2 regions of the Nocardia sp. NPDC058176 genome follow, and region 2 is predicted to be linked to the other one. Evidence: predicted binding sites of a transcription regulator. Region 2 holds the regulator's gene; the other holds the start of a gene.

Region 1 (11,507 bases), 350 kb from region 2:
CGCGCCAACCGATGTCACGACCGAGCTCGAAGAACGGAACACCCGATGCCGACCGAAGCCACCACCCTCGACCTCGACCTGGCCCGCCAGGTACTCGCCGCGCAACCCTTCGCCCGCCTGGTCGGCACCGAGCTCACCGAATTCGGCGACGGCGCGGCCACCCTGATCATCGAGATCCAGCCCGAACACGGCCAGCAGTTCGGCTTCGTGCACGGCGGGGTGCTCGCCTACGCGGCCGACAACGCGCTCACCTTCGCCGCGGGCACCGTCCTCGGGCCCAACGTCCTGACCGGCGGATTCACCATCACCTACCTGCGGCCCGCGCAGGGTGAGCGGCTGCGCGTGCACGCGACGGTCCTCGGCGCCACCCGCCGCCAGGCGGTCACCCACTGTGACGTCTACGCCGAGACCGAGGGGGAGGAGCCCATCCTCTGTGCGGTCGCCCAGGGCACGACCCGGCGGGTCGAGAAGGATCTCGAGCAGGCGGCCGCCGAGGACGAGGACACCTTCGAAGACGATCCCGAGTTCGACGACGACCAGGACCTGTACGACACCGACCAGCTGACCGTCGTCACCGAGGAACAGCTGGCCGCCGTCGCCGAGGAAGCCCCGGCGCTCCCGCCGACGGTGAGCCGATAGGTCGCGCTGGAACGGCGAAACGGGCCGTGCGTCGCGCACGGCCCGTTCGCCGGTCCGGATCAGGCGCTGACGGCGAACCGATCGGCGTCGATGGCCGGTTCGGCGACCGGCTCGATCGCGTAGGCGAGGATGTCGGCCACGTCGGCGACGGGGCGCACGTCCAGTGCCTCGAGCACCTCGGCCGGGACCTCGTCGAGGTCCGGTTCGTTGCGGGCCGGGATGAAGACGGTCCTCAAACCGGCACGCTGCGCGGCGAGCAGCTTCTGCTTCACGCCGCCGATCGGCAGGACGCTGCCGTTGAGGGTGACCTCGCCGGTCATGCCCACATCGCCGCGCACCTGGCGGCCCAGTGCCAGTGACACCAGGGCGGTCACCATGGTGACGCCCGCGGACGGTCCGTCCTTGGGCACCGCACCCGCCGGGAAGTGGATGTGGATGTTGCGGTCGAGGACCTTCGGCTCGATCCCGATCTCCGCCAGGTGCGAGCGCACGTAGGTGAGGGCGATCTGCGCCGACTCCTTCATGACGTCACCCAGCTGGCCGGTGAGGGTGAGCGAGCGCTCGCCCTCGGCGCCGTTGGCCTCGATGTAGAGCACATCGCCGCCGGCGCCGGTGACCGCGAGGCCCGTCGCGACGCCGGGGACAGCGGTGCGTTCCATCGAGTCCGGGGTGAAGCGGGGGCGGCCGAGGTAGTCGGTGAGGTTGTCGACGTCGACGGTCAGGGTCGTCACGGACTCCGCGTCCGCGGACGACTCGACCGAGGCCGCGGGGCGCGACTCGAAGTCGACCACGTTGTCGTAGCCGAGCGACGGGTCGTACCCGAGCACCTGCCCGTCATCCGGCACCGCATTGCCGCCGGACCCGACGTTGCCGCGCGACGCGGCGTCGCCACCCGGTGCGGCTTTGCCGCCGGGCTCTGCGGCGGAATCCGCAGTCACCAGTCGAGTTGCCGCCTTGCGCAATGCCTTTGCGACGAGTCGCTCCATCTGGCGCACACCGGCTTCCCTGGTGTAGTTCGCCGCGATCTCGCGCAGTGCCGCATCGGTGATCGAAACCTCTTCCGCGGTCAGCGCATTGCGTTCCAGCTGCCGTGGCACCAGGAAGTCGCGGGCGATGGCCACCTTGTCGGCCTCGGTGTAGCCGTCGACGGTGATGAGCTCCATCCGGTCCAGCAGCGGGCCGGGGATGGTGTCCATGACATTGGCCGTCGCGATGAACAGCACGTTCGACAGGTCGAGGTCCAGGTCCAGGTAGTGATCGCGGAAGGTGTGGTTCTGCGCGGGGTCGAGGACCTCGAGCAGCGCCGCCGCCGGATCACCGCGGAAATCGGAGCCGACCTTGTCGATCTCGTCCAGCAGGACAACGGGATTCATCGATCCCGCCTCCTTCACCGCCCGCACGATCCGGCCGGGCAGCGCGCCCACGTAGGTGCGGCGGTGACCACGGATCTCGGCCTCGTCGCGCACGCCACCCAGAGCGACGCGAACGAACTTGCGGCCCAGCGCCTTCGCCACCGACTCGCCCAGCGAGGTCTTGCCGACACCGGGCGGACCGACCAGCACGAGCACCGCACCGGACCCACGTCCACCGACGACCTCGAGACCACGCGCGGCCCGCCGTGAACGCACCGCCAGGTACTCGACCATGCGGTCCTTCACCTCGTCCAGACCGTGGTGATCGGCATCGAGGACGGCCCTGGCGGCCGAAACATCGGTGCTGTCTTCGGTTTTCACCGTCCACGGCAGGTCGAGCACGGTGTCGAGCCAGGTGCGGATCCAGCCGGATTCCGGGCTCTGGTCGCTGGCGCGTTCGAGGCGACCCACCTCGCGCAGCGCTTCGGCGCGTACGTGCTCGGGCAGGTCCGCGTTCTCGACGCGGGTGCGGTAGTCGTCGGCGCCGTCGGGTTCGTCCTCGCCGAGTTCCTTGCGGATGGCGTTGAGCTGCTGGCGCAGCAGGAACTCGCGCTGACTCTTCTCCATGCCGTCGCGCACGTCTTCGGAGATCTTGTCGGTGACCTCGACCTCGGCGATGTGATCGGTGATCCACTCGATCTGCTTGGTCAGCCGGGCGGTGAGGTCGGGCGTCTCGAGCAGTTCGCGCTTCTGGTCGTTGGACAGGTACGGCGCGTAGCCCGCGGTGTCGGCGATGGCCTCCACGTCGTCGAGCTGGTTGACGATGTCGATGATCTGCCAGGCCTCGCGCCGCTGCAGCACCGCGACGACCAGCTTCTTGTACTCGGCCGCGAGTTCGGTGGTCCGTTCATCGGGCTCGCCGATCTCGACCGGCTCGGCCTCCACCCACAGCGCCGCACCCGGCCCGGTCACCCCGTGCCCGATCCGCGCCCTGCGCTCGGCCTTCAACACCGCCGCGGGCGCGCCACCGCGCATCCGGCCGACCTGCTCGATGGTGGCGACGACGCCGTACGACGCGTACCCCTCATCCAGTCGCGGCGCGACCAGCACGGCCCCGGTTTTCCCCGCCTGAGCGGCATCGATGGCAGCCTGCGCGGACTCGTCCAGTTCGATGGGCACGACCATGCCCGGCAGCACGATCGGATCGGTCAGGAACAGCACCGGCAGGTTCTGAGCTGTAGTCATATCGACCCTTCCAAAGTTGAGCTTTGTTCACTCAACCCCCCACCCCACCCGTTTGTTCCACCCCGGTGACCCCGTTCACTCACGGCGAACTTCCCCCACCGAACCCAGCGTCTGTCGTCGCGGTGTAACCCCTGGCCGCTGGTTCGACGGATCGCCTCGATGGGTTGGCGCCGCTAGGGTGTGATCTTGTTCGATCGTTGATGGAGGGGGATCACGTGGCGTTCGCCAATTCGTGGCAGATGTTCAAAACTTCGGCCTCGGTGTTGAAGTCACGCAAGGAGCTGGCGGTTTTTCCGGTGATTTCCGGGGTGGCCAGTGTGGGGGTGACGGCTTCTTTCATCGTGCCGATCGTGGTGTCGGACCTGTGGGATCGGTCGTCGGTGACGACGTATGTGCTGTTCGGGCTGATGTATCTGGCCTCGGCGTTCGTGACGATCTTCTTCAACGCGGCGCTCATCTCGCAGGCGGATGTCGCGTTGCGCGGGGGTGATCCGAGCGTGGCCGGTGGCATCGGGGCCGCGGCGCGGAAGTGGCCGCGGATTCTGGTGTGGGCGGCGGTGTCGGCGACGGTCTCGCAGGTGTTGCGGATTCTGCAGGATCGGGCCGGGTTCCTCGGGACGATCCTGACGGGCCTCGCGGGGGCGGCGTGGCAGGTTGTCTCCTACCTGGTGCTGCCGAAGATGGTGCTCGCCGATCGCGGGGTCGTCGACGCGGTCAAGGACTCGGCCGAGTCGATGAAGCGGACCTGGGGGGAGAACGTGGTCGGCAACGCGGGCCTCGGCATCTTCGGCTTCCTGCTCGCCATCCCGGGCGTGCTCCTCATCATCGGCAGCTTCCAGCTCCTTGCCACCAGCGTGGCCGCGGCCCTGCTGGTGGCACTGGCCGGTATCGCCTGGCTGATCGTGTCCACCGTGATCGTCGCCGCCCTCTCCGGCATCTACCAGACCGCCCTCTACCGCTTCAGCGTCGACGGCGTCGTCCCGGTCGCCTTCGCCGACGCCGACCTCACCCACGCCTTCCGCCAGCGCTGACCGTGGTTGACCGGGCGCCGAACCGGTGGCAGCATCAGCGGCCATGACTGATCGAATCGAGTTCACTCTCCGCTGATGAGCCTGGTGCACGGGCCGCAGCTGCCCGTCTCCCCGGTTTCCCTGTTCGACCATGCGATGCGATTGCACCGCGAGACTCCCGACGGACCGCTCGAGCGGGGCGGCTCCCCCTATCCCGACGAACAGCGGCATCGACGCCGCTGGCGATCGGATGAACGCCCGTGGAACTGGCGGATCGAGGGCGCCGCACTCGCCGAAGTTCTGGACGAGCATTTCGCCCAAACCGACCCGGACCCAGCCGATCTGGCCGAAGCCTGCCACCACGTCGACGTGCCACTGTTCCGAAACGAACACGTGGCCGCCGCGGCTCGCCGCGCCGATGCCGAACGGGTACGACTGACCGGACGATGGCTGGTGCGGCGCGGCACCGATCGCTGTGCCGTGCGGGTGGGTGTCGCGCTGCTCGGGACGGTCCCCGACAACCGGGACATCCCACTGCTGCAGACGATCGGTCTGCTCTCGGACGATTTCGCGCCACTGGTTGCCGACGCCATGGCTCGCTGCTCCGACGGGATGACGGCGCTGCAGTGGCTCGGCGACCGCGCGGTTGGGTGGGGTCGGGTTCATGTGGTCGAAAAACTTTGCGAGACAAACGCTCTCGCGTCGCGCGACTGGCTTCTGCGCCGCGCGTGCAACGGCGAATTTCTCAACAAGTACTTCGCCGGCACTGTGGCGGTTACCGCCGACCTGGCCACGGCGATCACCGTCGACGAACCCGACCTCGCGCTGGTCGACCACACCAGCGTGCTGCTGTCGCAGATGAGCGACGCGGACAACATGGGCCTCGCGCTCGACCGCTATCCGGCCGCCGGAACCGTACTCGACGCGCACTCGAAACACGTTGCGCGCCTGACACCGTCGATATCCCGGTACCGCGACATCGCGAACCTCGCCACCTATGTCCAACAGGCAGATCCGGCCGTCTGGTCCGCGGGCTGCCGGGATCGTGTACTGGATCGCTATCTGGCCGTACTGAATCGACCCGGCTGGGTCGAGATCGCGCGAACCGGACTGGCCGACAACGACTCTCGAATCCGCTGGCTACGCGACAACGTCGGCCCGCGTCTCGGCCTGGTGGGGCTCGGGGCATGAAAACAGCTCGGCCTCCCTGCCGAAAGCGGGGAGGCCGAGCTGGTGAAACATTGCGCGACTACAGGTTTCGCGGTACGCGGAACTGTTCGGTCGGGGCGTCGGTGAGGGAGTTGCGGCGGCTGCTCAGGATGCCGAGGACGATGCCGGCGATCACGAGCAGGGCGCCGATGACGCCGAGGGTGATGGGGAGGGTCTTGCCGAACAGGGAGAGCTTGTCGAGGCTCTCCTGGGTGACGGCGAGCTGGGCGTCGATCGTGTCGTCGTCGAAGACGATGTTCGCCTTCAGCGCGGTGACGTCGATCTGGTTGGCGCTGCGGCCGTAGAACAGGTGGATCTGCTCGCCGCCCTTGAGGACCGCGCCGGTCTTCGGCTCGACCCACACGTCGCGGGTGTTGGTGTAGAAGCGGGTCATGGTGACCGGCTCCTCACCCTCGAGGCCCCACTTGGCGGCGGGCAGGGTGAGCTTGTTGGTCGCGGCCGGAACCACGTCCCACATGTTGGTGACCGGAATGGTCTGGCGGAAGTGGTAGACCGGGACGCCCTTGATCTCGGACTCGTCGACGAACTCGATGTCGTAGGTCGCGCGGGCGTTGAGATCGAAGTACGGGTAGGACTTCTTCTCGGTGCCGATCGGGAAGCGGTACTGCAGACCGGCGCGCTGCGACGGATCGGCCACCGAGGCACCCGAGGCGTCGACGTTGACCGCGATGGAACCGTTGGGCGAGGCCGGAATCGGCTCACCGGTGGTGCGGTTGATGGTGACGCGGTCGACCGAGGCGGTGAGCAGACCGGAGTCGCCGTCGCGGTCGTCGCGACGCAGGGTCTGGCCGGCCTGGACGGTCATCTCGTCGGCGGCGGAGGGCTCCTCGACGGTCAGGAAGCGCTGCGAGACGATCGGGACGTTGGTGTCGATCTTGGCCGAGCCCTCGGGCGAGGTGAGCGAACGCGCGTCCAGCACAAGGCTTTCCTCGCCGGGCACGCTCTTGGCGATCGTGGTGATCCGCAGATCCAGCGGGGTCTTGGCGACCTTGCCGACGGTGTAGGTGGGAATCATGGCAGCGGCGGCGAGCAGCAGCGCGCCGAGGCCGACGAGGATGCAGGCGATGATCCTGCGCGCGCCGCTCATCGGCTGCCGTACTGCACGTTGCCCAGCAGCGAGGAACCGGGATCAGCGGTGGTCTCGGGTGCCGGGATCGAATTCTGTTGCGCGCCCGCGGTGATGCCGAACACGGCAATCACCCCGAGGATCGCGCCTGCCAGCCCGCTGAGCAGGCCGGGGACGGCAAACTTCATAGATCGAACTCCAATGCGAGGCGTCGACTCAAGCGACGGTGAAGAACCCGAGGGTCGGGGCGAACGAGCAGGTACGAGCTTCGCCGTCGGCGGTGGTCGTGGTGAGCGAACCGGAGATCACCGCGGCGACCCGGCCGGCACCGGTGTCCGCGATGGCGGACAGGGTGGCGGGGCCGTCGGGGTTGATCGCGGCCTCGGTGGTCAGCGGTTGCGCCCCGGTACGGCGATTGTCGAGGTTGACCCACTGCACGGTGAGCGGCGGATTCTGTTCGACGGCAGGCGTTTTGGTACCCAGCGCGGTGAAAACGAAACCGGTCTGGCCGGACGCGGGTCCGGGCGGGGGCAGTTCGGCCGGGCCGGGCACGGCCAGCGCGGTGCCGATCGAATCGGAGGTCGGGCCGATGCAGCCCTTGCCGATGGTCGGGTAGAGGAACTGCGCGATCCGCGGGCCGTCGGCGGGCGGGAGGTCGGGGCCACCGCCGCCGCTGCCGTCGAGGAAGGTGATGACCCGTTCCAGCGTCGACTTGACCTGCGCGGGAATGCCGGGCGTGGCCAGCAGCAGGCGCGCCTGGGCCAGGATCGCGGCCTGGCCGCTGTCGGCGATGGGGGCGGGCGCGGAGATGGCGCCTACGATCGTCGGTGCCAGCGCTGCCAGCGTCTCGGAGGGCACGTTCTCCGCGATGGCGGGAACGCCGGGCTGCGCCGAGGCAGGCTGCGGGGCAGCCATCGTCGGCGTAGCGGCGACGAGTGAAGCACTCGCCGCTAGTACGAGAGCAGACAAAACGGTCCGCGATCCTCGGGTGCGCAGCACTGGTCAGCCGTCCTTCTTTTCATGGGATGAATGAGGCACACCGGAAATGTCAGTGTGATCCCGGGTTTCAGATACTTTGGAGAGGTGACTACAGCGGACAGACGGTATGGGGGTCGTACAGTCGTCGCGCGTAAAGCCGAGCGGCGCCAGCGGTTCCTGGAAGCAGCTACGCGAATTTTCGCCGAACGTGGGTACGCGACGTGCTCGCTCGCCGAGGTGTGTGCGGCGGCGGGCCTGTCCAAGCGGCAGTTCTACGAGGAGTTCGAGACCCGCGAGGACGTGCTCACCGCGGCCTACGACCGGATCCAGGACGACGCCGCGGCCGCGGTCGGCGCCGCGCTGGTCGAGCTGGACTCGCCGACCGATCCCGAGACGGCACTGCGCACCGGTCTGGCCGCGTACCTGGAATCGCTGGGTTCGGATCCGTACCGCGCCAAGGTCGCCCTCATCGAGGTGGTCGGCGTGAGCGACCGCATGGAGGAGCGTCGCCGCGCGCGGCGGCACACCTGGTCGGCGTTGATCGCGACCGCGCTGGCCGGCATCGGCGTCCGGTTGCGCGGGGACGCGCAGCTGACCACCGCCTTGATCACGGGGGCGGTCAACGGTGTGGCGCACGAGTGGTTGCTGCGCGAGACGCGACCGCCGGTCGAGGAACTGGTCGATCTGCTGACCGGTGCCGCGCTGTCGCTGATCGATCTCGACTGAGTTCTGCGCAGCCGACGACAAGGTGGCAAATTCGCGCACGTGCCGCCTACTCAACCAACTCCCTCTCCGGACATTGTGAGACCGATCGGCTTCACAGTGTGGGGGGAGAGTTTGACATAGTAGTGACCCAGATCGCAATGGCCAGATTTCTGAGACCGGCATCACCAGCGGTGATAGGCGATTGCTTGGTTACTCGCGAGTTGGCTACGCCACGATAGCGCCCCGGACCAGCACTGGACCAGCGACCAAGAAGTCGATCTTGATCTAGCGAGTCAGCTATCTCGCAGCTACTCCGATGCGGTGTGGCGGTCATGACTTGTGCAGGACACCGGTGATGGTGCCGAGCAGACCCGGCGTGGTGAAGCGGAGGGTGCCGTCGGGCTCGAGGGTCACCGTGGACGTGGCGCCGTCGTCCATACAGGTCCCGTCCGTCGTGGTGAGCCGGGCGCTGAAGGTGAGCTGTTCCTCGCTCGCCTCGGTCAGCGTCTCGGTGCGCTCGCAGCGCTCCCCACCGATCGTGCCGGTGTTCGCCGACCAGGCCACCTCCTCGCCGACCTCGCCTGGGCCGATGCTGAGCTCGATGTCGAAGCGGACCGGCCCATCGGCCGCCTGGCCCGTCCAGTCGCCCTGGAAGGCCTCGGGGACGCTGCCCGATGGCGTCTGCTCGCCCGTCTCCACCACCGTCGCGGTCGCCGCGCCGTCACCGTCCGGTCGGTCACGCAGTTGGGCGCCGATCAGAAAGGTGCCCGCCGCCGCAGCCACGAACACCGCCACGATGGCGACCGTCAGCAGGACGCGCGTTCGGCGGGTACGGTCGCGGCGCGGACCGGGGGCTGGACCGCCGGTGGGCTGCCATGGTCCCTGACCGGCCTGTGTCACGTCTGCGATCGGGTGCTGACCTGTGACACCCGGCCAACTCGGCGCCGGGCCGTCCGGGTGCGTGCCGGGGGACCAGCCCGGCGACGACGCATCGCGGCGCCACCCGGGCTCGGGATGTCGGCTCGGGGTCGCAGTCTCCGGTGGTGTGCGCGGGGCCGGGCCGGTGATCGGGGGCAGGCCCTGGGCCCAGGGGCCGGTCGGGGCGACAACGGCCGAGCCACCGGTGATCGGGCGATTCGGGTCCGCGGTGACGGTGGTGTCGAGGTCGGAGGGACCGGAATCGAGGTCGAGGAGGCGGATCGCGCGCACGCCGACTTCCTCCAGGACCGCGGGTGGCAGCCAGCCGGAACGTTCGGGCTTGCCGATGGCGGCGAGCTCGGTGCGCAGCTGTTGGGGAGTGGGGCGGGCGGCGGGGTCCTTGGCGAGGCAGGCGGCGATGAGGGGGCGCAGAGACGGGGGGAGGGATTCGACGCGGGGTTCCTCGTAGACGATCCGCCACAGCATCTGGACGAGCTCGGCGGTGCCGAACGGGCCGTGCCCCGAGGCGGCGAAAGTGAGCACCCCGCCGAGGGCGAACACATCGCACGGGGGACCGAGCGGTTCGCCGCTCACCTGCTCCGGGCACATGAAACCCGGTGAGCCGACCACCCTTCCGGTGGTGGTGAGGGCGACGTCCTCCGCGGCGCGGGCGATGCCGAAGTCAATCACCTTGGGACCGTCGATCGCCAGCATCACGTTCGACGGCTTCAGATCGCGGTGCACGATGCCCGTCGCGTGCACCGCGACCAGCGCTTCAGCCAACCCGTGCGCCAGCGCGAGCAGCGTCGGTTCGGCGAAGGGGCCGAACCGGGTGACCGCGTCCGAAAGCGACAGTCCCGCCACATATCCGGTCGCCAGCCACGGGGGATCGGCATCGACGTCGGCATCGAGAACGGGCGCGGTGAACGCGCTGCCGACACGCTGCGCGGCCGCCACCTCCCGACGGAATCTGACGCGGAACTCCGGGTCGCCGATCAGATCGGGCCGGATGACCTTCACCGCGACGGTGCGCCCACCCGAGTTGCGGCCCAGATACACCTTGCCCATGCCACCGGAGCCGAGCACACCGAGCAGCCGGTAGTCGCCGATCCGACGGGGATCGTTCGTACCGAGCTGTTCCACCGCCGAACCCTCCGGATAAAAGCAATGCCTCCCGGCCACTGTAACCGCAGGAGCCCGCCCTCACCGGCCACGATCGGCGGCTCGTGACCGGGTGCGCGGGCCCGCGCTACAGGTCCGCGAGGGCGATGCCGGTCAGCGGGCTGTGGAGGCGGACCAGTTCGGTGTCGGTGCCGGTGCCGAGGTCGACCAGCCGGATGGATCCGCCCAGTTCGCTGACATAGAAGTGCCGGTCGTAGCCGGTGACGCCGATCGCCTCCCGGTAGCCGCGCGAGATGATCTGCGGGGCACCGATTTCCGGTTGAACGGTGGCCTCGTAGAGGGTATTGCCCTCGGGTGGGGCGCCGCGGTCGGTCCAGATCAGGTGCGGCCCGTGGAGTTCGAGGTCGATCGGTTCGGGGAGGTCCTGCCAGAGCAGTTCGATGTCGGGACGGTTGTCGGGGGTCGCGCCGGGCGGCAGGTCGATGGGGGCACGGAAGATGCGGCCGTCACCGCCCTTGGCGGCGCCCTTCTGGGTCCAGTAGACGAGGCGGCGGTCCGGATCGAGGCAGATGCCGACACACCAGTTACGGGTGATCCGCGGGTCCGCACCGGTGACCACCAGCGGCCGCAGGTCACCGCCGTCGAGATCGCAGGTGAGCACGGCCATGCCCTCGCGGTCGCACCAGTACAGCCTGCCCGCCTCGAAATCGGCGGCGAGCTGCTTGCCGGTGGTGAACGCGCCCACCGGCACGATGGTGACGCGGTTGCGACCGTCGAGATCGACCCGCTCGATCGACCCGTTGCGGGTGAAGAACTCCGGTTCGGTCCCCAGCTGCGCACCGGGATCGGGTCTGCCCATGTTGGTCCAGTAGATGTGGCCGCGCAGCTGGTCCACGACGATGCCATCGGGCATCTGGTCGAGGCCGTCGACCAGCGTGCGCACCGCGGTGCCGTCGAGCGAGATGGCGTGCATGGCGGCGGCTTTCAGATCGAGTGCGAGCAACTCGGTCATGGCCGTGCCCTACTTCGGCTTCGGGTAGTCGTCGTAGAAGCCCTCGCCGGTCTTCACGCCGAGCTTGCCCGCTCCGATGACGGTGACCGGGCGCTGGAGATGGTTCTGCGGAACACTGCTCACGACGACTCCCTCTGCACAGGTGACGGGGAAGAACTCGATGACCGCAGCCTAGCGCCGATGGGTGGGCCGCCCGGCTGTCACGGCGCTCACGTTCTGGCCCTTCTGCC
Region 2 (11,507 bases):
GACCACCGTCCTCCCGCTCCAGCTGTCCTACGGCGCCGAACCACGGGCCCACCTGGTGCTCGCCGAGCCCGGCGCGGAAGGATCGCGGGTGGAGATCCCGGTCGCCGAGATCGGCCGCGTCGACCACCGCAGTCCGTCGGCCGCGGGCAGGCAGATCGTGCGGATCGAGGTCGAGCTGCCGAATCGGCTGCTGGCCGATGGCGTCGTGCTGATCGACACCCCTGGTGTCGGCGGCCACGGAAGTTCCTGTGCCGCAGGCGTCCTGGGTATGGCCGCGGCGGCCGACGCCGTACTCGTGCTGTCCGACGCGTCCACCGAGCTCACCGAACCCGAGCTCACCTTCGTCCGTCAGCTCCGTGAACTGTGCCCAACGGTCGCCGTCCTGCTCACCAAGACCGACCTGTATCCGCACTGGCAGCAGGTGCTCGCGGCGGATCGCGCCCACCTGACCCGCGCCCGCGCCGACGTCGCCCTGATCCCGGTGTCGGCATCGCTGCGCGCGCACGCCCTGCGCCTGCAGGACGCGCAGCTCGGCCAGGAATCCGGTTTCGGAATGCTGTTCGGATTCCTGCGCGACCGGGTGGTCACGCGCGACCAGGCCGCGACCCGGCAGGCCGTGGCCCGTGAATTGTCCTCGGCGGCGGAGCATTTGGCGCTCGTACTCGGCAGCGAGCTGGTCGCCCTGCGCGATCCCGCGCTCGGCACGGCCGCCGTCGCGGAGTTGCAGGCGGCCCGCGCGGCCGCCGCGGATCTCCAGCGGCGCACCGCGACCTGGCAGCAGACACTCGCCGACGGCATCACCGATCTCGTCGGCGACATCGACCACGACCTGCGGGAACGGCTGCGCGAGGCCGCCCGCACCGGCCAGGAGTGGATCGACGAACACGACCCCGGCCGCCACTGGGACGCGGTCGCCGAATGGCTGTCCGGCACCGTCGACACCGCCCTCGGCGACAACCTCCTGCTCACCCACCGCCGCGCCGAATCGCTCGCCGAACGCATCGCGGCCCACTTCGCCGAGGCAGGCGCGGTCGAGCTGCCCGAGGTGCACGCCGACATGGACGACGAGCGCACGCTCCTCGGTTCGGGTTCGTTGGCCGAGCTCGAGCCCGAGATCGGTTTCACCAGCAAGGTGCTGGTCGGCATGCGTGGCTCCTACGGTGGGGTCCTGATGGTCGGCCTGGCCACCACGTTCGCCGGGCTGGCGATGCTGAATCCGATCTCCCTGGGCGCGGGTCTGATCGTGGGTGGCAAGGCCTACCGCGACGACAAGTCCGCGCGCCTGGCGCGGCGCCGGATCGAGGCCAACGCCGAGGTCCGGCGCTTCCTCGACGATGTGGCGTTCCAGGCGGGCAAGGACACCAAGGACCGCCTGCACCGCATCCACCGCGCGCTGCGCGATCACTTCGCCGGGGTGGCCGAGCGCACCCTGCGGTCGATCGACGACTCGCTGCGGGCCGCCCAGGACACCGCGACGATGGCCGCCACCCATCGCGCCGAACGCACCGCCGTGCTCGAACGGCAACTGCGCGCGGTCGCTGAACTGCGCCGATACGCGGATTCGATGCACACCGACCAGGAACTGCCCGGCGGTACTGTGTCCGGGTGAACCACCGTTTCGACACCGCCGCGCCCGGTGGCCGGACCACATCGACGGTCCTGGCCGAGGCGCACGAACTGGTCGCCGCGGCAGCGCGGGCCTTCGCCGGGGACGGGTACACGCGCGCCTTGCTGGCCGATTGCGAGTACCGCCTGCGCGAGCCACTGCGCGTCGCGCTGGCCGGTTCGATCAAAGCGGGCAAGTCGACGCTGCTCAACGCGCTGGTCGGCCAGGCCGTCGCCCCGACCGACGCCACCGAGTGCACCCGCGTGGTCACCTGGTACCGCGACGGCGCCACCCCCACCGTCACCGCCCATGCCGCCGACGGCGCCCGCGCCAATGTGATCGTGCGCCGCGGCGCGGGCGCGCACGGCCTCACCTTCGATCTGAACGCGCTGAGCTGGGACGCCGACGGCCCGCGCGCGGTGGACCACCTCGAGGTCGGCTGGCCCTCGGCCGCGCTGGCCCAGACCACGATCATCGATACCCCCGGCACCTCCTCCCTCTCGCGTGAGGTGTCGCAGCGCACCGCGCGACTGCTCACCCCCGCCGCCGAGGGCGGTTCGCCCGGCGCGGACGCCGTGGTCTACCTGTTGCGCCGCCTCGACGCCGCCGACGTGCAGTTCCTCGAGCAGATCGGCACCGGTGCCGGTGGCGCGGGCCCGCTCGGTGTGATCGGGGTGGTTTCGCGTGCCGACGAGATCGGCGCGGGCCGCATCGACGCGTTGCATTCCGCGCGTGATGTCGCCGCCCGCTTCGCGAGCGAGCTGGAGCGAACCGGCCTGTGCCAGGCGGTTATTCCGGTGGCCGGTCTGCTCGCGTACGCGGCCTCGACGCTGCGGCAGCCGGAGTTCGCCGCCTTCGAGGCACTGTCCACGGTGCCCGCCGAGGTGCTCGGCGACGCCCTGCTCTCGGCCGATCGCTTCGCCCGCGCCGACATCGCGCTGCCGGTGGCGCCCGAGACGCGCGCGCAACTGGTGGATCGCTTCGGCCTGTTCGGTATCCGGTTGGCCAACATGCTGATTCGCCTCGGTGCCCGCGATTCCGCCACGCTGGCAGCGCAATTGGCCGAGCGCAGCGGGATCGAGGAACTCCGCTCGGTCCTCGAGATCCAATTCGGCCAGCGTGCGGAGGAATTGAAGGCCCACTCGGCGCTGAGCGCCCTGAACCGAATCCTGGCCACCCGTCCCGGAACCGACGCCGATCAGCTGCTGCCCCGCGTGCGCGCTCGCCTGGCCGACGTGCACGGCTTCACCGAACTGCGTCTGCTCGGCCGCCTGCGCACCGACGAACTCCCGCTGCCCGCAGCGGTTCTCGCCGACCTGCACCGAATCCTCGGCGGCTCCGGTGTCGCCGCGCACCTGCGTCTGGGCCTGCCGCTCGACGTCGACGAGCACACCCTGCGGGCGAGGGCGGTCGAGGCGGTCCGCACCTGGCGCACCCGCGCGGCGCACCCACTCGCCGACCAGGCCACCGCCACCGCCTGCCGCGCCGCGGCCCGCAGCGCCGAGGGCATCCTGGCCACGCTGCCCCGCTGAGCGCTACTGCGGCGCCGCGGGCCCGTCCATCGCCGCTCGCAACCGGAACAGCAGCTCTTCGAACACCACGAGTTGCTCGGCCGGATACTCGGCCAGGATCGCGTCCTGCGTGGCGTTGACCGGCCGGAAGAACTCGTCGGCCAATTCCCTGGCGCGGTCGCTGCACCGCAGCGTCACCACGCGCCGGTCGGTGTGCTCGCGGCTGCGGGTGACGTAGCCCGCCTTTTCCAGGCGATTGAGCAGCGTCGTCATCGCACCCGAGGTCAGCGTGATCCGCTTGCCGAGCAACGCCGGTGAGAGCGGGCTCCCGGCCTGCTCGGCGGCCGCGATCTCCATCAGCGCGAACGCGTCGGTCGAGTGCACGCCGAGCGTGTCGGCGAAGCGACGGCCCAGTTCGGTGAAGCTCGCGCCGTAGTCGATGAGCCCGGCGGCGAGCCGTTGTCGCTGCGTGGCGACATCGCCGGGTGTCCGCTTCGCCATCTCGTCCTCTCGTTCGCCTCCGGATTGACAACCTACCGCCCCGGATCTACCTTCATCATAAAGTAACTTGATGATGGAGGTAAAGTGCAGACCCAGACAGAGACGCCACCGCTTCGGCTGTGGTTGGGATTGATCGCCGTATCGCTCGGCGTCGCGCTGATCGTGGTCGACCTGACGATCGTGAACGTGATCATCGCGCCGATCGTCGACGATCTCGGGATCACCTCGATTCAGGCGCAGTGGATCCAGGAGTCCTACGCGATCGTCTTCGCCGCGCTCCTGCTGCTCACCGGACGGCTCAGTGACCTCTACGGCGCGCGCAAGCTATTCCTGATCGGCCTGGTCGTCTTCGGCGCGACCAGCTTGCTCGCCGCGCTCGCCCCCAGCGGCGGGCTGCTCATCGCCGCGCGATTCCTGCAGGGCATCGGCGGGGCGATGATCCTGCCGACCTCGCTCGCGCTGGTGAACGCGGCCTTCACCGGGAAGGCGCGCGGCCAGGCCTTCGCGATCTGGGGTTCGACGATCGGCGCGGCCGCCGCGGTCGGCCCGCTGCTCGGCGGCTGGCTCGCCGACTTCTCCTGGCGCTGGGCCTTCGGCGTCAACATTCCGGCTGTCGCGCTCATCATGGTCGCGGTACTGATCTATCTGCCCGCCTCGCCGAGCAGCGTCGGCCGGGTCGACTGGCTCGGCGCTGTCCTGTCGGCACTCGGTCTCGGCCTGCTCGCCTTCGGCCTGATCGAAGGACGTCACTACGGCTGGCTGACGGTCACCGAGCCGTTGGAGATCGGCGAATTCGCCTGGCGCAGCGGACCTTCGCCCGTGCTCGTCGCGCTGGTGGGCGCGCTCGCGGCGCTCGCGGTGTTCTGGCGCAGGCAGGCGATGCTCGGTCGGGCCGACCGCGAACCCTTGCTCGATGTGCGGCTGTTCTCCATCGATTCGTTCCGCAAAGGCAATGTGGTGACGCTGATCGTCGGCCTCGGCGAGTTCGGCATCATCGCGGTGCTGCCGCTGTGGATGCAGTTCGCGCTCGACTACTCCGCGCTGCAGGCGGGCTTGGCGCTGGTGCCGCTGGCCATCGGCAGTTTCGTCGCCAGCGGGGCGAGTTTCTCGCTGACGGCGTCGGTTTCGGCGCTGGGCCAGGTGCGGATCGGCCTGCTGCTCGAAGCCCTCGGCCTGGCCATGCTCGGCCTGTTCGCCGCGGCCGACAGCAGCTGGTGGTCGATCGCGCTCGCCCTGTTCGTCTACGGCATCGGCGTCGGCTTCGCCACCGCGCAGGTGACCAATGTCGTGCTCGCCGACGTGCCGGGCGAGAGCGCCGGGCAGGGTTCGGGAATCCAGAGCGCCGCTCGCGAGCTCGGCTCCGCCCTCGGCATCGCCGTGCTCACCACGGTGTTCTTCAGCACCCTCGGCACGGGTCTGCGCGACCGCCTGACCGATGCGGGCCTGTCCGAACCCGAGGTCGCCGCCCTCGACGCCACCGTCACCGACAGCGCTGGCTCGGTCATCCCCGCCCTCGCCGCCGACCCCGCCTCCCTTCCTGTCGCCGAAGCCGCGCGGGAGGCCATGGCGGCGGGCATCGAGATCTCGAGCTACCTCTGCGCGGGGCTGCTCGTTCTCGCGCTGGCGACGACAGCCTTCGTCAAACCGGCGCGAAAGGTCTAGCTGGGGTAACCCCGGTCTCCGCGGAGTCACGATGTGGCATCGGGTGCTGCGGTTGAGTGGAGTCGAGGCAAGAATGACTCGCTGGGTGGGGAATTTTTGGTGGCGGCGGGAATGAATCGCCGCAGCTGCTGGTTGTGATCGTCGACAATGTTGAGTGTGATGGACTCAAGTTCGGGTTGACTCGCGGCAGATCTTGCGGGCAGGATTGAGCCCACCACACTCAGCGTTGGCTGAGACTGTTGCCCCATTTTCGTCAAACAGGAGGAAATCACCATGGCTCGTGCGGTCGGAATCGACCTCGGGACCACGAACTCCGTCGTCGCCGTGCTCGAAGGCGGCGAGCCGGTCGTGGTCGCGAACTCGGAAGGCTCGCGCACCACCCCCTCGATCGTCGCGTTCGCGAAGAACGGCGAGGTGCTCGTCGGTCAGCCTGCGAAGAACCAGGCCGTCACCAACGTCGACCGCACCATCCGCTCGGTCAAGCGCCACATCGGCACCGACTGGAACGTCGAGATCGACGACAAGAAGTACACCCCGCAGGAGATCTCGGCGCGCACGCTGATGAAGCTCAAGCGCGATGCCGAGGCCTACCTCGGTGAGGAGATCACCGACGCGGTCATCACCGTCCCCGCCTACTTCGAGGACGCCCAGCGCCAGGCCACCAAGGAAGCCGGCCAGATCGCCGGCCTGAACGTGCTGCGCATCGTCAACGAGCCCACCGCGGCCGCGCTGGCCTACGGCCTCGACAAGGGCGACAAAGAGCAGACCATCCTGGTCTTCGACCTCGGTGGCGGCACCTTCGACGTCTCGCTGCTGGAAATCGGCGAGGGCGTCGTCGAGGTCCGCGCGACCTCCGGTGACAACCACCTCGGCGGCGACGACTGGGACGAGCGCGTCGTCACCTGGCTCGTCGACAAGTTCAAGGCCAGCTCGGGCATCGACCTGACCAAGGACAAGATGGCCCTGCAGCGTCTGCGCGAGGCCGCCGAGAAGGCCAAGATCGAGCTGAGCTCCAGCCAGAGCACCTCGATCAACCTGCCCTACATCACCGTCGACGCGGACAAGAACCCGCTGTTCCTCGACGAGCAGCTCACCCGCTCGGAGTTCCAGAAGATCACCTCCGATCTGCTGGATCGCACCCGCGCGCCGTTCCAGTCCGTGATCAAGGACGCCGGCATCAACGTGGCCGACATCGACCACGTCGTGCTCGTCGGTGGTTCCACCCGCATGCCCGCCGTCTCCGACCTGGTCAAGGAACTGACCGGTGGCCGTGAGCCGAACAAGGGCGTGAACCCGGACGAGGTCGTCGCCGTGGGCGCCGCCCTGCAGGCCGGTGTGCTCAAGGGTGAGGTCAAGGACGTCCTGCTGCTCGATGTCACCCCGCTGTCGCTGGGTATCGAGACCAAGGGCGGCGTGATGACCAAGCTCATCGAGCGCAACACCACCATCCCGACCAAGCGCTCGGAGACCTTCACCACCGCCGACGACAACCAGCCGTCGGTGCAGATCCAGGTCTTCCAGGGCGAGCGCGAGATCGCCTCGCACAACAAGCTGCTCGGCTCCTTCGAGCTGACCGGCCTGCCCCCGGCCCCGCGCGGCGTGCCGCAGATCGAGGTCACCTTCGACATCGACGCCAACGGCATCGTGCACGTCACCGCGAAGGACAAGGGCACCGGCAAGGAGAACAAGATCAAGATCCAGGACGGCTCCGGTCTGTCCAAGGAAGAGATCGACCGCATGGTCAAGGACGCCGAGGCGCATGCCGCGGAGGACAAGACCCGTCGCGAAGAGGCCGAGACCCGCAACCAGGCCGAGTCGCTGGTGCACCAGACCGAGAAGTTCATCAGCGAGCAGAAGCTGAGCGAGGGCGGCGCGCAGGTGTCGGCCGATCAGCTGGCCAAGGTCGAGGCCGCGGTGGCCGAGGCCAAGACGGCTCTCGACGGCACCGACATCTCCGCGGTGAAGTCCGCGGTGGAGAAGCTGGCCGCCGAGTCGCAGGCTCTGGGCCAGGCGATCTACGAGGCGAGCGCCGCCGCCGACGCCCAGTCCGGTAACGGCGCGGGCCCGAGCCAGGCCGATGACGACCAGGTCGTCGACGCCGAGGTCGTGGACGAGCCGGTCGACACGGACAAGAAGTGACCGAGGCCAACTCCTCCGAGCAGGAGTTGATCGAGGAAGAAGTGGTCGAGCCCGACACCGCCGAGGTGGTGGAGCCCGAGCCCGAGACCGAGGCGCCGGTCAGCGACGAGCTGGCCGAACGCACCGCCGACCTGCAGCGGTTGACCGCGGAGTACGCGAACTACCGCCGCCGGGTCGAGCGCGACCGGCAGGCCAACATCGATGCCGCCAAGGCGTCGGTGGTGACCGAACTGCTCGGCGTGCTCGACGATCTGGACCGCGCGCGGGCGCACGGCGACCTGGAGACGGGTCCGCTCAAGTCCGTGGCCGACAAGCTCGAGACCGCGCTCACCAAGCAGGGTCTGGTCGAGTTCGGCGCTGTCGGTGACCCGTTCGACCCGACGCTGCACGAGGCCGTGCAGCACGAGGGTTCGGGCGCCGAGCCGGTACTCGGTGTGGTCATGCGCAAGGGCTATCGGTTCGGCGATCGGGTGCTTCGGCACGCGATGGTCGGGGTAACCGATGCCGAGGCTGTGGAGGCATCGGACGCGGATGCCGACGCCGACGCGAAATAACACGAGAGGAGGAGATGCCCGGTGAGTCAACGGGAGTGGATCGAGAAGGACTTCTACAAGGAGCTGGGCGTCTCCTCTGGCGCTTCGCAGGACGAGATCAAGAAGGCCTACCGCAAGCTCGCTCGCGACCTGCACCCGGATTCCAATCCGGGTGACACCAAGGCCGAGGAGCGGTTCAAGGCGGTCAGCGAGGCCAATGCCGTGCTGTCGGATCCGGCCAAGCGCAAGGAGTACGACGAGACGCGCCGCCTGTTCGCGGGCGGCGGCGGTCGCGGCGGCTACGGCACCGGGGGTGGCTTCACACCCGGTGCGGGCGGCGGATTCTCGCAGGACTTCAACATCGGTGACATCTTCGGTCAGGCCGGTGGCGCGGGCGCCGCTGGTGACGGCGGGCTCGGCGATCTGCTGGGCGGGCTGTTCAACCGGGGTGGCGGTCGGGCGGCCAGCCGTCCGCGCCGCGGTGCCGATGTCGAAACCGAGACCACGCTGGGCTTCCGCGAGGCGGCCCAGGGTGTCACCGTCCCGCTGCGGATGACCAGTCCCTCGCCGTGCACCACGTGTCACGGCAGCGGCGCCAAGCCGGGCACCAGCCCGCGCGTGTGCCCGCACTGCAACGGTGCCGGTGTGGTCAGCCGGAATCAGGGCGCGTTCGGTTTCAGCGAGCCCTGCGACGACTGCCGCGGCACCGGCTCGATCATCGACGACCCGTGCGTCGACTGCTCGGGCACCGGTATCCAGAACCGCACCCGCACGATCACCGTCCGGATTCCGCCGGGCGTGAGCGACGGCCAGAAGATCCGGCTGGCCGGGCAGGGCGAGGCCGGACTGCGCGGGGCGCCCTCGGGCGACCTGTATGTCACGGTGCACGTGAGCCAGGACAAGGTCTTCGGCCGTCAGGGCGACGACCTCACCTTGGTGCTGCCGGTGAGCTACAGCGAATTGGTGCTGGGGACAACCGTTTCTGTACCGACGCTGGACGGCCGGGTCGGCGTGAAGGTGCCGCCGGGCACCGCCGACGGGCGTATCCTGCGGGTACGTGGTCGTGGCGTGCCCAAGCGCGGTGCGGCGGGCGGCGCCGGTGATCTGCTGGTCACGGTGAAGGTGGCGGTTCCGCAGCAGCTGGACTCCGATGCCACCGATGCGCTCAAGCGCTATCAGGAGGCGGAGAAGGCCAGTGGCTTCGAACCGCGGGCTGGATGGGCGGGTGCTTGATGGCTGACAATCCGAAGTCCGCGTCGGGTTCGACCTCGCGTGCCGAGTTCTTCATGATCTCGGTGGCGGCTCAGCTGGCGGGGATGCACGCGCAGACGTTGCGTACCTACGACCGGCTGGGTCTGGTGACCCCGCAACGTACTTCGGGTGGTGGGCGCCGGTACTCGGCCCGCGATGTCGAGCTGCTGCGCGAGGTGCAGCGGCTGTCGCAGGACGAGGGCGTCAACCTGGCCGGGATCAAGCGCATCATCGAGCTCACCAATCAGGTGGAGGCGCTGCAACAGCGCGTCGAGGAGATGAGCGCGGAGATGGAGCGGTTGCGGGCGGGCTACCGGCCCGATCTGTCGCCGCCCCAGCGCAGTACCGCGCTCGTGGTGTGGCAGCCACGGAATCGGCGCTGAGGCTTCTCGATTAGACGGGCCCCTGGTTCGTGATCCGCTGCGGTGGACGCGGACCGGGGGCCCGTTCGTGTGCCGGTCAACCCCCGGCGACCGGCTGGTGACTATTCAGCAACCCACTTATTCGTGATCTTGCCGTTCGGTGGTCCTCGCTCAGGGCGTTGAAGTGCGGATTTGGCGCCGTTCCTGTTTCAAAGTTTGCTGGCGAGATGCTGAATTCGGATCAATCGGAACGCATTTCCGCGCCGCCGACCAGGCGCTCCGAGTCGCCCTCCCCGCGTGTCACGGCACGGCGCGTCGGATCGGGGTGTGCGGGGTTCGTAGCGGAAGAGTCGCTCTACCAGGCACATTGGTCGACGAATGTCGGTTTTGCCAGGTAAGTCATGGGCGTGTGAGGGCCTGTTCACTCCTGATTAACGGTCCCAGAGTATGTTTCAGGGGTACCGTCCATGAGCACCGGATGGTATTTAAAGAATTACACGCGTGATGTTTAAGAGTACGATTCCGAAGCTGGCAAACCTCGCCTAGACTTCTCGCATCGGCTGCTGACGAGTGTCCTCCCAGCCCGTCACTCGCCGCGCGGCTAGCGTTCGATGGCGAAACGAGGTTGTGACACATATGGATTCGCGGACTGTCGCTTTGATCCGTACTACGTTCAAGGCGGTTGCTGCGGAAGACGGTGGGTCCGAGAGGCTGGCGAGGTCGTTCTACTCGATCCTGTTCACGGACTACCCCGGTGTCCGCGACTACTTCCCGGCGGCCATGGATGCCCAGCGTGACCGGCTCGTCAAGGCGATCTCCTACGCGCTGGACCGGCTGGAGGAGCCGGACAAACTGCTGCCCTTCCTCGCCCAGCTCGGGCGCGACCACCGCAAGTACGGTGTGCAGCCCGCCCACTATGTGGCCGTGGCCAACTCGCTGAAGTCGGCCATGCGCCAGTTCGCCGGGACCGAGATGTGGACCGACGAGGTCGCCGCCGCCTGGGACGAGGGCCTCGCCACCATCAGCGGCGCGATGATCAGCGCCGCCGACAAGGAGACCACCCCGCCGGCGTGGACCGCGACGGTCGTCGAACGCCGCGAGGTGCTACGCAATCTCGCCGTCGTCCGGGTCCAGCTCGACCAGCCGATGCAGTACGCCGCCGGGCAGTACCTCAGCGTCCAGGTCCCCGCCCGCCCTCGCATGTGGCGCTATCTCTCGCCCGCCAATCCGGCCAATGCCAACGGCGAGATCGAATTCCACATCCGCAGTGTGCTCGGCGGCTGGGTCAGCCCGGCCATGGTCTCGCACACCACCGTCGGCGACCAGTGGCTGCTCGGCTCGCCACTGGGCGGGCTCGGGGTGCCGCGCAACACCAAGCGCAAGATGCTGATGGTCGGCTGCGGCACCGGCATCGCCCCGCTGCGCGCCCAGGTGATGGCGATGGCCCAGCGCCGGGTGAACCCGAAGGTGCACCTGTTCGTCGGCGGCCACCATCCCTGCGATCTCTACGACCTGCAGGTCCTGAGCCAACTGGCCGTCGCCAACAAGTGGCTCACCGTCACCCCCGTCAGCGAGAGCGACGAAAACCCCTGGTGGTACTACGATTCCGGCGAGCCGCACGTCGACTTACCGAGCCTGGAACCCCGAATGACCGGCCAGATCGGCAAGGTCGTCGCCAGCTACGGCCCCTGGGCCGACCGCGACGTCCAGATCGTCGGTTCCCCCTCCATGGTCCAAACCACCAAGTTCCGCCTCATGGCCGCTGGCACCCAGGCCAAGTCCATCCGCCACGACCCCCTGTTCTGAGCGCTTCGCCGGACTCGGCCCGAATCGACTCTGCCGTAGAGCATTTCGCACGGCGGAGATACCATCGTGCGGCGGTGCAGGGTGGGAGTCGGAAGGATTGTCGGTGGGTGCTTCTCCGTTGTTGCGGGCGGTCTTT

The links. The regulator HspR, encoded in region 2, represses chaperone genes until heat shock. The targets are predictions, from matches to a motif close to ANNTGAGTNNNNNNNACTCANNT.
Region 1: lon (endopeptidase La) is a predicted target of HspR. The motif match lies at 3,251-3,273, and genes of this name have one in related genera.

Annotation. Positions count from the first base shown of each region.
Region 1 is NZ_JBHVVA010000002.1:1,157,842-1,169,348, forward strand. It holds partial or broken gene ACFVVM_RS17900 (PaaI family thioesterase) at 46-453, shown strand; gene lon (endopeptidase La) at 699-3,236, opposite strand; gene ACFVVM_RS17910 (hypothetical protein) at 3,448-3,576, opposite strand; gene ACFVVM_RS17915 (DUF6159 family protein) at 3,560-4,267, shown strand; gene ACFVVM_RS17920 (hypothetical protein) at 4,640-5,437, shown strand; gene ACFVVM_RS17925 (DUF3068 domain-containing protein) at 5,496-6,563, opposite strand; gene ACFVVM_RS17930 (DUF2613 domain-containing protein) at 6,560-6,730, opposite strand; gene ACFVVM_RS17935 (hypothetical protein) at 6,759-7,457, opposite strand; gene ACFVVM_RS17940 (TetR/AcrR family transcriptional regulator) at 7,626-8,246, shown strand; gene ACFVVM_RS17945 (protein kinase) at 8,556-10,286, opposite strand; gene ACFVVM_RS17950 (hypothetical protein) at 10,393-11,277, opposite strand.
Region 2 is NZ_JBHVVA010000002.1:811,162-822,668, reverse strand. It holds gene ACFVVM_RS16390 (dynamin family protein) at 1-1,609, shown strand, start outside; gene ACFVVM_RS16385 (dynamin family protein) at 1,606-3,138, shown strand; gene ACFVVM_RS16380 (MarR family winged helix-turn-helix transcriptional regulator) at 3,142-3,618, opposite strand; gene ACFVVM_RS16375 (MFS transporter) at 3,703-5,280, shown strand; gene dnaK (molecular chaperone DnaK) at 5,554-7,419, shown strand; gene grpE (nucleotide exchange factor GrpE) at 7,416-7,973, shown strand; gene dnaJ (molecular chaperone DnaJ) at 7,995-9,185, shown strand; gene ACFVVM_RS16355 (heat shock protein transcriptional repressor HspR) at 9,185-9,586, shown strand; gene ACFVVM_RS16350 (globin domain-containing protein) at 10,202-11,371, shown strand; gene ACFVVM_RS16345 (suppressor of fused domain protein) at 11,475-11,507, shown strand, end outside.